DNA from 2 places in the Pseudarthrobacter quantipunctorum genome. Region 2 is predicted to be linked to the other one. Evidence: predicted binding sites of a transcription regulator. Region 2 holds the regulator's gene; the other holds the start of a gene.
The links. Region 2 encodes LexA, which represses DNA repair genes until DNA is damaged. Its sites were predicted from a motif close to TCGAACANNTGTTCGA; they were not measured.
Positions count from the first base shown of each region.

Region 1: a site for LexA is predicted at 2,932-2,947, ahead of WHH00_RS08525 (DUF6504 family protein). Genes of this name have one in related genera too.

Region 1 covers NZ_CP148033.1:1,836,275-1,843,078, forward strand. Annotated here, with positions in the region: gene WHH00_RS08495 (lipoyl protein ligase domain-containing protein) at 1-337, shown strand, start outside; gene WHH00_RS08500 (mycoredoxin) at 463-720, opposite strand; gene WHH00_RS08505 (SOS response-associated peptidase) at 840-1,601, shown strand; gene WHH00_RS08510 (VOC family protein) at 1,644-2,066, opposite strand; gene WHH00_RS08515 (chorismate mutase) at 2,086-2,406, shown strand; gene WHH00_RS08520 (hypothetical protein) at 2,429-2,818, opposite strand; gene WHH00_RS08525 (DUF6504 family protein) at 2,981-3,316, shown strand; gene WHH00_RS08530 (DNA polymerase III subunit alpha) at 3,313-6,801, shown strand.
Region 2 covers NZ_CP148033.1:2,558,293-2,565,096, forward strand. Annotated here, with positions in the region: gene WHH00_RS11615 (histidinol-phosphate transaminase) at 1-1,100, opposite strand, end outside; gene WHH00_RS11620 (LysM peptidoglycan-binding domain-containing protein) at 1,231-1,647, opposite strand; gene lexA (transcriptional repressor LexA) at 1,971-2,705, shown strand; gene WHH00_RS11630 (ATP-dependent DNA helicase) at 2,801-4,858, opposite strand; gene hflX (GTPase HflX) at 4,851-6,434, opposite strand.

The DNA.
Region 1 (6,804 bases), 720 kb from region 2:
GATTCCCGGGGAATACTGCCCCGGCGAGTTCAGTGTGCACGGCACGGATCCCTGTGACGGCACCCATCGGGTCAAACTCGTGGGCACCGCGCAGCGGGTAGTGGCCGGCGGGTGGCTGTTCAGCTCGGTGATCGTGGTGGAAAACTCGGCGCCGATCCGCAAAGTGCTGACCGACAGCTACGCTGCCCTGGGGCTTGACTGGGATCCTGCTACGGCAGGGGCGGTGGACGACCTTGTGCCTGGTGTGGACGTCGCAGCGGTGGAGGAGGCCCTTCTTTCCGTGTACGCGGGCAATGCCACCCTGGAAACCGCTTCGTTCAGCAGCCTGGGGGCATGACCCGGCTGGTTGCTGCCGGGCACAGCGAACGGGACCAGCATTGGGAAATGTTGGTCCCGTTCCATTCGTCCCTGGCCCGGACCCCCGGTTCGCGTGCGGGTGTGCCGGCCGGGGCGGCGTGCCGGCTAGGCTGCGAGGCGCTGCTTGACCTCGGCAGCGGAAGGGTTCGTGGCGGCGGTGCCGTCCGGGAAGAGGACGGTGGGGACGGTCTGGTTTCCGCCGTTCAGCTGCTCCACGAGTTCGGCGGTGCCTTCCACTTCCTCGATGTTGATCTCGGTGTAGCCGATGCCCTGGGCGTCAAGCTGCTTCTTCAGGCGGTTGCAGTAGCCGCACCAGGTGGTGGAAAACATGGTGATGGTGCCGGATTCGGGAGTGAAGTCCACGGAGCTCTCCTCTGTGCTTGATAACGGTTTCGTTCCTGTAACGGTAGCGTGCAGTCCGCTATTCCCCGCTACTGGGGCCCGCGGATGACAGCTCCTGCCCGCGATGGCATGCTGGAGCCATGTGTGGACGTTACGTAATGGCACGCGCGGTGGGGGACCTCCTTGCCGAGTTCGACGCCGAACTTGAGGACGAAGTCAGCATCCCGCCGTCGTGGAATGTGGCTCCGACGGACGACGTCCCGATCGTCCTGGAACGCCTGGTGGACGGCGAATCCGGAAACAGGCAAGTCCGCCAGCTCCATGTGGCCCGCTGGGGGCTGGTCCCGTCATGGGCCAAGGATCCCGGAATCGGTTCCCGGATGATCAATGCCCGCAGCGAGTCCGTCCTTGAAAAGCCGGCGTTCCGGAAAGCCATCCAGTCCCGCCGCTGCGCTGTCCCGGCAGACGGCTACTACGAGTGGAAGCAGGGGCCGGGTAAGTCCAAGCAGCCGTACTACGTGCACCCGGGCGCTGGCCATGGCTTGGTGTTCGCAGGGCTCTATGAATGGTGGAAGGATCCCACCTGGCCGGCAGGGGAGCCGGGCGGGTGGCTGCTCTCAACGTCCATCCTGACCACTGACACGCCCCCGCCTGGCAGTGAGTCGACCGTATTTGGAAAACTCACGGCACTCCATGACCGGGTCCCCCTGCCCATGGACAAAGCCACCATGCAGGCCTGGCTTGACCCCCAGGCCGATGATCCGGCAGGACTTGTGGACCTGGTGCGGGCGGGCGTCAAGGACGTGGCTGCTGACTGGCACGTGGAATCCGTAGGGAAAGAAGTGGGCAACGTCAGGAACAACGGGCCCGAACTCATCGAGCCCGTGGAAGCTCTCTTCTAGCAGCGGGCCCTCCAGCAGCCCGGACCAAACCTTAAGGAAGGGCTATACGGTGACCGCGCCGTCGTCGTCCACTGCCCAGGTGGGGTTGTACGCAACCTCCCACCGGAAACCGTCCGGGTCCGCGAAGTAGCCGCTGTAGCCGCCCCAGGGCTGGGTGATGGGCTCGGAGATGATGTCCGCCCCTGCGGCGGCAGCTTCCTCCATGACGCGGTCCACGTCCTCCGTGCCGGGAAGGTTGTGGCTCAGCGTGATGCAGGGGACACCCCCGGACGCCGTGACGCCGGCGTCTGCCTGCATCTGGCGCACATCCCACAGGGACAGCACCAGCCCGTGGTTCACCTGGATGAACACCACGTCACCTGGAACCTCGCGGTGGACAGGCCAGCCCAGCCCGTCAACGTAGAAGGCCCGGGACGTGGCAACACTGCGGACGCCCAGCGAAATGAAGTCGACTCTTGGCTGCATGCTTCGATACTGTCAGACGATGGCGACAATTCAAGGAAACGATAGAGATGCTTTGGCCGACAAGGAACAGCTCGCTGCCGTCCGGGTTGCTGTTGACGAAGTGGATGAACAGATCGTCACCCTCATCGCCCGCCGCGAACGGCTGATCCGTATTGCCGGGACGCTCAAGGGCGACGACGCCGAGGTCCGTGCGCCCGGCCGGGTGGAACGGATCATTGAGCACGTCCGTTCAGCCGCGGAAAAGAAGGACATAGACCCGGACATCGTCGAGTCCACGTACCGGGCCATGATCTCCGGCTTTATTGAACTGGAACTGAAGGTCCACAAAGAGAACAGCTGATCTGCCGCTGTTCGGGCCCGGCTTACAGGTTTTCCGCCACGGGGACGCCGTGCTGGTATTCCCTGCCCTCGGCCTCGCTGAAGGCTGACATGAGGTGCCCCTTGCCGAGCCCGTTCAGGGCGGCAAGGGGAAAGCTGCCGGTGATGCTGTTCTCTGAATGGGTTACCCCGGACAGGTCGTAGTCTTCCTCGACTCCCTGTTCGCGGTTGAAGGAATAGAAGGCAATGGCCTTCCCGTTCATGAACTCAATACACAGCCTCCGTTGCGAGGAATAGTCGGGCGTAGCCCCCACCAGCCCCACTACGTAAGCACCGGAATCCGGGATGGTGCCGTCTATATCGAACGTGGCCACCACGGTGGAGTCCTGGGTTGTGATGCTTGCCTGCTTCAGAAGTGCGTCTTGGGTTTTCATGGCACAATCCTGCTCCCTGGCGATCGGTCCGTCCACCCTTGACGGCCAATCTTCTTTGTCCCTCCCATGGCCCATCTATGCCCCCGTTCTGGGCAGGGGTAGACTGATGTTATTCGAATATGTGTTCGAATATTTCCAGTTCTATCCAGCCGGGGAGGCGCCATGGGGATGTTCAGCGAATCCGTGGATGTCCAGTGCGCTGCGGACGGCGAACCAAGCAGCCTGCTGTGGGCAGGCCGGTCCTATACCGTCTGCACTGAACCCGTGCGCTGGTACGAACGCAGGCAATGGTGGGCCGAAGAAAGCCGCGCGCCGCTGGGCAGCGGACCCGGAGTGGTGGACCATGAGATCTGGCGCGTCCAAGTCCTTCCATCCAATCCGGGGCGAGGTTCTGAAGCGCCGGAAGAACCCCTGACCCTTGACCTCACCAGGCATATCCGCAGCGGCCGCTGGCGGCTCCTGCGCATCCATGACGCACTCCGGCCCAGGACAGCATGAGTTTCACCCATCTTCACGTCTCCACCGCTTTCAGTGCCCATTACGGCGTCTCGTGGCCCGAGGAACTGGCGCAGGCCGCGGCCGCTGACGGCGCAACCGCGCTCGCCTGCACGGACAGGGACGGTCTGTACGGAACCATCAAACACCTCAAGGCATGCATGGCAGCAGGCATCGACCCCATCGTTGGGGTTGACCTTGCCGTTTTCGACGACGACGGCGATCACCGCACGCAGCTGGCCGGCAGGGTGGTGGTGCTGGCCCGGGGCCACAACAACGGGGCCGGCTACCGTGCCCTCTGCAGATTGATTTCCGACGCCCACGCCCGCACCACGGGAAAAGCCGGGGGAGCAGTCCCCGTGGCCGTCACCCGGGCAGAGCTGGCTTCCCGCACCCTTGATCCCCAAACCCTCAAACCGGTGTTGACGGTCCTGATCGGGCCTGATTCCGACGTCGGACGGGCCATGGGAGGGCGCCGCTACCTTCGCCCGCGCACCCTTTTCAAACAGTGGCTGGAGGCCATGCCCGCAGGCACGCTGGTGGCCGAGATCGTGTCCCAGCTCAGCGCACCGGGAAAGCCGTTGAGCACAGCCCATGCCGTCCGGATGCTCAGGCTTGCCGAAGAGCATCATGTTCCTGCTGTCCTGACCAACGCCGTCAGGTACTGCGCAGCAGACGGTGCCCCCACCGCCGATGTTCTCGACTCAGCCCGCACCCTGAAATCCCTGCCTGAACTCGCGGATGAACCGCTGCTTCAGCCAACCGGCCAGGGATGGCTGAAGTCTTCACCGGAAATGCTCCGGCTGGGCAAAGAGATCATTTCAGCGGCAGGATACGGTGCCGCGGACCTGAAACAGCTGATGGCCCAAACCGAGGCGCTCGCCGACCGCTGCCGGATGGATCCGGCCACGGACATGGGCTGGAAGCAGCCGGTAGTGCCCGAAGCCTCAGTCATAGGCATCAGCCAGGATCCACACGTTGAACTGGTCCAGCGGTGCCAGGCCGGTATCAGCCGGCGCTTTCCGGGAATTGCTGGCGCAGCCGGAGAGAGGATGCTCTCCCGGCTCGACCATGAGCTGGGCATCATCCGCAACCTCGGGTTTTCCTCCTACTTCCTGACCGTCGCCGAGGTATCACGCATGATCCAGGAGATGGGAGTGCGGGCGGCTGCCCGGGGATCAGGCGCCTCAAGCCTGGTCAACTACCTGATTGACGTCAGCCAGGTGAACCCCTTGCAGCACGACCTCATCTTTGAACGGTTCCTTTCACAGGACCGCGCAACCCTTCCGGACATCGATATTGACGTTGAAAGCGCGGAGCGGCATAACGTCTACCACCGCATTTTCAAGAGATTCGGTTCCGAGCGGGTCACCCTGATGAGCATGCAGAACGGATACCGGGCCCGGGGTGCGGTGCGGGACGCGGGGATGGCGCTGGGCATGGACGACGACGAGGTGGGGGAGATCGCCAAGCAGCTGTGGCGTTTTTCTGCGCGGAAATTCCGTGAGGCACTGCAGGAAAAACCTGAACTCCGGGAATTCGCCGGCAGGGTGGAGCAGCGCGATCAGGACGGGAACCAGCAGCTTGACCTGCTGGTTGACCTGACGGAACGCCTGGACCGGCTGCCCCGCCACATATCCATGCACCCCTGTGGCGTAATCCTTGGCGACGCTACCCTCCTGGACCGCACCCCGGTGCAGCCCAGCGGGCTGGGGCTGCCCATGAGCCAGTTCGATAAGCACGACATGGATCCCATGGGCATGCTCAAGCTTGACGTCCTGGGAGTCCGGATGCAGAGCGCCATGGCGTTTGCCGTCCGTGAAGTCATCCGCATCCACCCGTCCAAACAGGAAGTGGTGGCCGCCGGAAGACATCCGTCCGGACCTGACGGCACAGGGCCCGACTACATTGCTGACAATGGCCACATCAACCTCAATGCAGTTCCCCTTGATGATGAAGCCACCTTTGATCTCATCAGAAGCACCCACACCCTGGGCTGTTTCCAGATTGAATCACCCGGCCAGCGGGAACTGATCGGCAAGATGGCGCCCCGGGAGTTCAACGATCTCATCATCGATATCTCGCTGTTCCGTCCCGGCCCCATGAAGTCGGACATGGTCCGGCCCTTCCTGGAACACCGGCACGGTTTCGCCCCCGAGGTCTATCCGCATCCGGACCTTAAACCCGTGCTGGCGGAAACCCATGGCGTTACCGTCTTCCACGAACAGATACTGCGGACCTTTGATGTGATGACCGGCTGCGGGCTGGCCCGCGCTGACGAATTCCGCCGCGCCCTGGGAAATGAGGCACTCGAGCTGGAGGTGGAGGAATTCTTCCGCAAAGCTGCCAGGATCAAGGGTTACCAGCCAGAGGTGGTGGACAACGTCTGGGGGACGCTGAAGGCCTTTGGAAGTTTTGGATTCTGCAAAGCACACGGCGCCGCCTTCGCCGTTCCCACCTACCAGTCGGCCTGGCTGAAGGCCCATCATCCGGAAGCGTTCCTTGCCGGCCTGTGGGAGCACGATCCCGGCATGTACCCCAAGAGGCTCCTGGTGGCGGAAGCCCGGCGGCTCGGGATTCCCATTTTTCCCTTGGACATTAACCGCAGCAAGGCTGAGTACCGGGTGGAACGGATCGAAGAAGGCAAGGACGCAGGAAAACTGGGTATCAGGCTCAGCCTCAACGGCATCTATGGGCTTTCCGCAACAGAACTCAAACGCATCGTCGCGGGCCAGCCCTATGACTCCCTTGCGGACCTGAGGGCGCGGTCACGGGTCAGCAAGCCCAATATCAAGCGGTTGGCCCAGCTGGGGGCTTTTGATTCGCTTCACCGTGAGGCGGGCGGCACGGCAAACCGGGCCGACCTCGTCCACCACCTGCAACAGATCCAGGGGTCCAGCAGTGGGCGGAAAGGCGTGGAAGTCCTCGAGGGCCAGCTGTCCCTGCCCTTGGGGGATGTTGAACTGCGCAATGTTAAGCCGGGGCTCCCGTCGCCAACACTTGTGGAAAACGTGCGGGCTGAACTGGACCTGATGGCCGTGGACGTCAGCAGCCACCTGATGGACAGCCACCGGCCCATGCTGGACAGGCTTGGTGTCACCACGGCGGACAAACTCCTGGGCCTGCGCAACGGAACGGAGGTATTGGTGGCCGGAGTGCGGGTGGCAACACAGACGCCGCCCATGAGGGGCGGGAGGCGCGTGGTCTTCATCAGTATCGACGACGGCACCGGCTGCATAGATTCGGTCTTTTTCCACGAAGCCCAGGAAAAAGCCGGCATGCTCCTCTTTGGGACCAGGCTGCTGCTGATCCGCGGGACAACCCGGCGGACCGGGCCTCGTGGGATCAGCCTAAGTGCAAGCATGGCCTGGGACCTTGGCAGGACAGAGACCCTGCCCTTCCCGGATTCCCGTCCGCAGGAACCCGAAGCCCCGCATCCGCTGGATGGAATCAGCAGGAGCCTCGCCATAACGGGATTCAGCGGCTGACCC
Region 2 (6,804 bases):
TGGCTTGCAAGGATGCTTTCCAGGGATGTGAGGAAGGCTGTGGTTTCGGCCTCAGTTCCGGCCGTGACCCGGAGGTGGCCGGGAATCCCCACGTCCCGGATCAGCACTCCGGCGTCCAGCAGCTCCTGCCAGACCCGGTGCGGATTCTCCAGTCCGCCGAAAAAGACGTAATTGGAGTCCGACGCTGCTGGCTTGAGGCCCATCCGCGTCAGCTCCGACACGATGCGGTCCCGCTGCTTCTTGATGTCTTCCACATCCGCCATCAGTGCCTCGCGGTGCTGGAGGGCAGCCAGGGCAGTGGCCTGCGTGATGGCTGAGAGGTGGTACGGCAGCCGGACCAGGCGGAGGGCGTCGGCAACTTCGGGTGCGGCAGCCATGTAGCCCAGCCGGGCTCCGGCCAGCGCGAATGCCTTGCTCATGGTCCTGGACACGATCAGCCGCTCCCGGCCGGGCAGCAGCGTCAGTGCGCTTGGCGTCCCGTCGTGTGCGAACTCGTGGTACGCCTCATCCACAATGACGATGGTCTGGCTTGCTTCACCTGCCTCGTACACGGCCTCCACGACATCCAGCCCGAGCCCGGTCCCCGTGGGGTTGTTGGGCGAACAGAGGAAAACGATGTTGGGCTGCAGTTCCTTGACCTGCCGCGCTGCGGATTCGGCGCTGAGGCCGTAGCCTTCGGCGCGTTCACCGACGATGTATTCGGTGTCCGTTCCGCTGGCCAGCAGCGGATACATGGAGTATGTGGGCGGAAAGCCGAGCGCTGTGCGCCCGGGACCGCCGAAGGCCTGGAGAATCTGCTGGAGCACCTCGTTAGAGCCGTTCGCGGCCCAGAGGTTGGTCTCATCCAGGCCGTGGCCCAAGTACTCCGCCAGCGCTTTGCGCAGTTCCGTAAACTCCCGGTCCGGGTAGCGGTTCAGGCCCGCGGCGGCTTCGGATACCGCGGCGCTGATGGCCGCCCTCACGTCCGCCGGGACACCATGGGTATTCTCGTTGACGTTCAGAAGGATGGGGACGTCCAGCTGTGGCGCACCGTAAGGGGTAAGCCCGCGGAGGTTGCTGCGGAGGGGAAGCCGGTTCAGGCGTTCTAGCTGGTCATTCACCTGAACAGTTTAGTGCCCGTGCCGGACGCCGGAAAATGTGACGGCTTCCTGTTCGCCCTCGGCGTGCACCACTGGCTGATTCCATGAAGCCGCATCCGCCGGTCCGGACTCTGCTGCCGGCTATGGCAGCTCAGCCGGCGGGAACGAACAACTGCTGGCCGGGGAAGACTGCGCCTGCGGAGAGGTTGTTGAGCTGCACGATGTCGGCAACAACATCGCGTGCGTCGCGATCAGGCGCCACGGCGGCTGCGATCCCCCACAGCGACTGGCCGGGCTGGACCGTCACGGTGACCGCGGAGGTCGTCTGGAGCTCCGCGGCTGAGTCGGAGGCTTTTGCCGGGGAGTTGAAGAAGCCTGCCAGCGAGAGCAGCAGGGCGGCCAGAAGAACCAGGGGAATCCCGATCAGCACGATGCGGCCGCGCCGGGTCAGCCGCAGGGGCGGAAGGGGGGCCGGCCGTTCCGGCTGCCGCTCTTCAGGCCGGGACAGAAGGTGCTGCACAGAGAGCAGCTGTGGACGTGAACCCCGCGAAACAGATGTAGCTGACATGAACTGAGCCCTCCTGGACCATACTGTGCTGCCCGGATGTTCTGCTCCGACGCCCCCTGGGGCTTTCCGGTGCCATTTTCGAATGGCTGGTGTTCGCAGTAGAACATATGTTCGAACTTTGCTTCTTCTGTTTTAGCACCTATCAACGAACATTGTCGAGACTCGCTAGAACAAATGTTTGAAAAAGCAGTGTGGCTGGCCTAGTTTTGAACGAAAGAACAACCACCCGGACAGTCGATCAGCAGGGTCTGACATTATGGGGCGGGATCGTCCAGGGCCTTGCCGTGGAGAGGCCCGGCGGACACCGAAAGGCATTGGCGAATATGGCAGCAGCAGCCGCCGGGGGCAGGGCAACCGCGCAACCGAAGAGGACCGCCAAGGGCCTGACGCCACGGCAGAAGAAGATCCTCGAAACCATCCAGCGTTCCGTCAATGAGAACGGCTATCCCCCGTCCATGCGGGAAATCGGAGATACCGTGGGCCTGGCGAGCCTTTCCAGCGTCACGCACCAGCTGTCCCAGCTGGAAAAACTGGGCTACCTCCGCCGTGACCCGAAGCGTCCGCGCGCCATGGAGGTCCTGATGCCCCTGACTTTGGACGGCGGTGCGGCCAGGCCGGCAAGTCAGCCATCAGTGGCGCCACCAGGCGGCGGCGCCACTGTCACGGATTTGCCCACGGCCCTGGACACGGCAATGGTTCCCCTTGTTGGCCGCATCGCAGCTGGTGGTCCCATCCTGGCTGACCAGCAGGTGGAGGACGTTATGCCGCTCCCCCGGCAGCTGGTGGGCCAGGGTGAGCTGTTTATGCTCAGGGTGGCCGGGGATTCCATGGTGGACGCGGCCATCTGTGATGGTGACTGGGTAGTGGTCCGCCGCCAGGCGGATGCAGCCAACGGCGACATCGTCGCTGCCCTCCTCGACGACGAGGCCACCGTCAAGACGTTCCGGCAGCGTGACGGCCACACCTGGCTGCTCCCGCAGAACACGCAGTACGAGCCCATTCTCGGAGACCACGCCACCATCATGGGCAAGGTCGTGTCAGTGCTCCGGTCCCTGTAGCCAGGTTCCCCGCTGGATACAGCAGGTCCGGGCAGTGTTTGGCCCTGCGCAGGGCCAAACACTCCGCTCAGCCAAACACTGCCCCGGCCTGGGCATCAGGCGTTCTCGCCCGCCAGCCTCTCCAGGGCCGCGATTGCCGTCTTCCGGTCCGTTGTGGACCAGAACGGCGGCAGCGCTCCCCGGAGGAACCCGGCGTAGCGCTCGGTGGCCAGCCGGGAGTCAAGCACAGCCACCACTCCCTTGTCCCCCGTGGAGCGGATCAGCCGGCCTGCGCCCTGGGCGAGCCGGATGGCGGCATGGGTGGCCGAAACCGACATGAAGCCGTTTCCGCCTGCCTGTGCCACGGCCCGGGAACGCGCAGTCATAAGGGGATCGTCCGGCCGCGGGAATGGAATGCGGTCTATCACAACCAGCCGGCAGGACCCCCCAGGGACGTCCACGCCCTGCCACAGGGACATGGTCCCGAACAGGCAGGTATCGGGCTCGTCGGCGAACTGCTTCACCAGGGCGGTCATGGTGGAATCGCCCTGGCAGAGGACCGTCATGTCCAGCTTGGGGCGCAGCGCTTCGGCGGCTTCCTCTGCGGCGCGCCGGGAGGAAAACAGGCACAGTGCGCCGCCGCCGGACGCACGGATAAGGGCCTCGAGCTCGTCCAGTGCTTCCGGGGATGCACCCCTTCCGGGCTTCGGCAGGTGCCCGGCAACGTAAAGGATGCCCTGCTTGGGGTAGTCGAAGGGAGACCCCACGTCCACACCTTTCCAGCGCGGGGCACCCTCACCCACGAGTCCCAGACCGCCGGCGGCAGGCTCAAACGCTGAACCGATGGCCAGCGTGGCAGAAGTCAGCACAACCGTATGCCCGGCAAACAGGCCCTCCCGCAGCCGCCCGGCCACGGACAGGGGCGCAACGTTGATCAAAGCCGGCGCCGTCTCATCGGGCTGGGAAAACCCCTGCGCTGGATCAAAGGAGCTGGCGCGGGAAAACCACACTACTTCGCGGTTCTCCCGGGCAGCGAGGAGCCGTTCGCAAAGTTCCAGGATGAGCATCAGGCGGGACCGCGCAAGCTGCCTCCCGCCGTCGGGCGCTGCATTGCCGTCCCCCTTCGAATCAGAGAGGGCGGCCCGGCAGGCATCGCGCAGCTGGTCCACACAATCCAGCTGTTCGTCATTCAGCCCGTTGGGCAGCAGTCCGTTCGGCACTCCTGCTAGGGCAAGTTCCAGATTGGCGGCCGCGGCGTTGAGCGCGTCAACGGTGATGGCGGTGTGCTTGCGGGCACCGGCTGCAGCGGCATGGACCATGGCCACGGACAGCTGGCCGGAGACCGCCCCCGTGACCCGGTCCTGGAGTTCGTGCGCCTCATCCACCACCACGACGTCGTACTCGGGCAGGACCGCAAGCCCCTCAAAGGCGCTGACGGCGAGCATCGCATGGTTCGTGACCACAACATCGGCTTCCGCAGCGTCCTGACGGGCAAGTTCACTGAAGCACTCTGCTGCCATGGGGCACTTTTGGGCACCGAGGCATTCCATGGACGTCACGGAAACCTGGCGCCAGGCGCGGTCCGTCACACCCGGCAGCAGCTCGTCCCGGTCGCCCGTGGCAGTCTTCTCCGCCCACTCCCGCAGGCGCACCACTTCCTTGCCCAGCTGGGACGAGGGTCCGCCAGCGGCTGCCGCGAAGTGCGGCACACTGGTGTCCTCGCCCAGGCTGAACAGCTGGCCTTCCGCCGGTTCCTCGCTGGGGAAGCCGCCTTCCAGCTTGTGCAGGCAGACATAGTTGGACCGCCCTTTGACCAGGGCCACCTTGACCGGCCTGTCCAGGGCGGGAGTAATGGCTTTGAGCAGCCGGGGAAGGTCCCGGCCAACGATCTGCGTCTGGAGCGCAAGCGTGGCCGTGGACACCAGGGCGGGCTTGTTGCTTTCCAGGGCGTGGGCGATGAGGGGTATCAGGTAGGCCAGCGACTTGCCGGTGCCCGTGCCGGCCTGGACCAGGAGGTGGTCCCCCGTTCCCAGCGCACGGGCCACCTGCCTGGCCATCTCATGCTGGCCCTCACGGCTTTGTCCGCCCATGCCGGCAACGGCCCGGTCGAGCAGTTCGATCACGAACTGCTCGCCGGCCGTCTCCGTGGCTTCCGGGGCCACGACGTCAGTCATTGCTGACGAAGGGTTCCAGTTCGGCCGCAAAGCCCTCCCGGACCATCACCACGGCCCGGGTGCCTTCCTCCACGTGGTCCACGCTGATGATCTCGGCGTCAGACTCGTGGAGTTTGCTGAGCAGGTCTCCGCGATCGTACGGAATGAGCAGCTCCAGCTTGACGCCTGGCCTGGGAATGGCGTCACTGATCGCCTTGAGCAGCTCCGCGATGCCTTCTCCCGTGCGGGCGGACACCACGACGTGCCGCGGCTCGCGCTGCCTAAGCCGCTCCACCACGAAGGGATCGGCGGCGTCGGCTTTGTTGAGCACGATGATCTCCGGCACCTTGCGGGCGTCCACTTCGCTGAAGACCTTGCGGACTGCAGCTATCTGCCCTTCCGGGTCCGGGTGCGAGACGTCCACCACGTGGAGGATGAGGTCCGCGTCGGCAACTTCCTCCAGCGTGGAGCGGAACGCCTCCACCAGCTGCGTAGGCAGCGACCGGACGAAGCCCACAGTGTCCGCGAGCGTGTAGCCCAGCCCGTCCGCGGTCTCCGCCTTGCGGACAGTCGGGTCCAAGGTAGCGAACAGTGCGTTCTCCACCAGGACGCCGGCGTCGGTCAGGCGGTTGAGCAGCGAGGACTTGCCCGCGTTGGTGTAGCCGGCGATCGCAACGGACGGCACGGAATTACGACGGCGGTTGGCCCGCTTGGTCTCGCGTGCCGGCTTCATTGCGGCGATCTCACGCCGCAGCTTGGCCATCCGGGTGCGGATGCGACGGCGGTCCAGCTCGATCTTCGTTTCACCGGGACCACGTGAGCCCATGCCGGCCGCGGCGCCACCCACCTGCCCGCCGGCCTGGCGGGACATCGACTCGCCCCAGCCGCGCAGGCGCGGCAGGAGGTATTCGAGCTGCGCCAGCTCCACTTGCGCCTTACCTTCGCGGCTCTTGGCGTGCTGGGCGAAGATATCCAGGATCAGGGCTGTCCGGTCGATGACCTTGACCTTGACGATGTCCTCCAGGCCTCGGCGCTGCGAGGGTGCGAGCTCGGCATCCACAACAACAGTGTCCGCGCCGGTGGACATTACGATGTCCCGTAGCTCAAGCGCCTTGCCAGAGCCAAGGAACGTTCCGGGGTCCGGCTTGTCCCGGCGCTGGACCAGTCCGTCCAGGACCTCGGAGCCGGCAGTTTCGGCAAGGGCGGCGAGTTCCCGCAGCGAGTTCTCGGCGTCGGCCAGCGTGCCTTCGGACCAGAGCCCCGCCAGGACAACGCGCTCAAGGCGCAGCTGGCGGTACTCGACCTCAGTGACGTCTTCCAGTTCGGTGGACAGTCCTGCGGTACGGCGCAGGGCGCGGCGTTCCTCGAGGTCCTGCTGGTCGCCGTCGTACGTTGAATGTTCTTCGTCCAGACGGGAAATTGCCTGGGCTTTGCCGAACACTGACTTTCCGTCGCTGCCCTTCGCCTCGCCGCTGTGCGGGCTGGGGGTCCTGGCCGGTACGTCCTTGGAGAGAATCCGGTCAATGACAGCCTGGATTTCCTCGGGACTCATGTCCTGGGCGGCTGGATCTGATCCGGTGTTGGGCTGGCTGGTCATGGTCTCCTTTGAAGATTCGGCAGTTCCAGAATAGTGCCGATTGCTGGTGGTTGGGGAAGTATTCGCGGTGGGCTGACGGCCTGCGGTCATCCAAGCCTCCTGGCTTGCTGGGCCGGCGCTGCGGAGAGCAACAACGGCAGAGGTGCCACATGGTGACTCGTGGCGGAGAAGGAAGCAGCCGGAAACGGCGATAAGTCCAGCAGGAAGCTGACTTTCGAGTGTGTCCGGCGACCGGAACAGGCGGATTCCGCCAGGTCCGGTGCACGCAGCGGAAGATTCGGAGAAACCGCATCGCTGGGTGGGACATGCTGTCGCTTGAGGACAGGCTTCGGGACGGGCGTGGCCCGAGCCGGCTACTCGAAGATCAGGA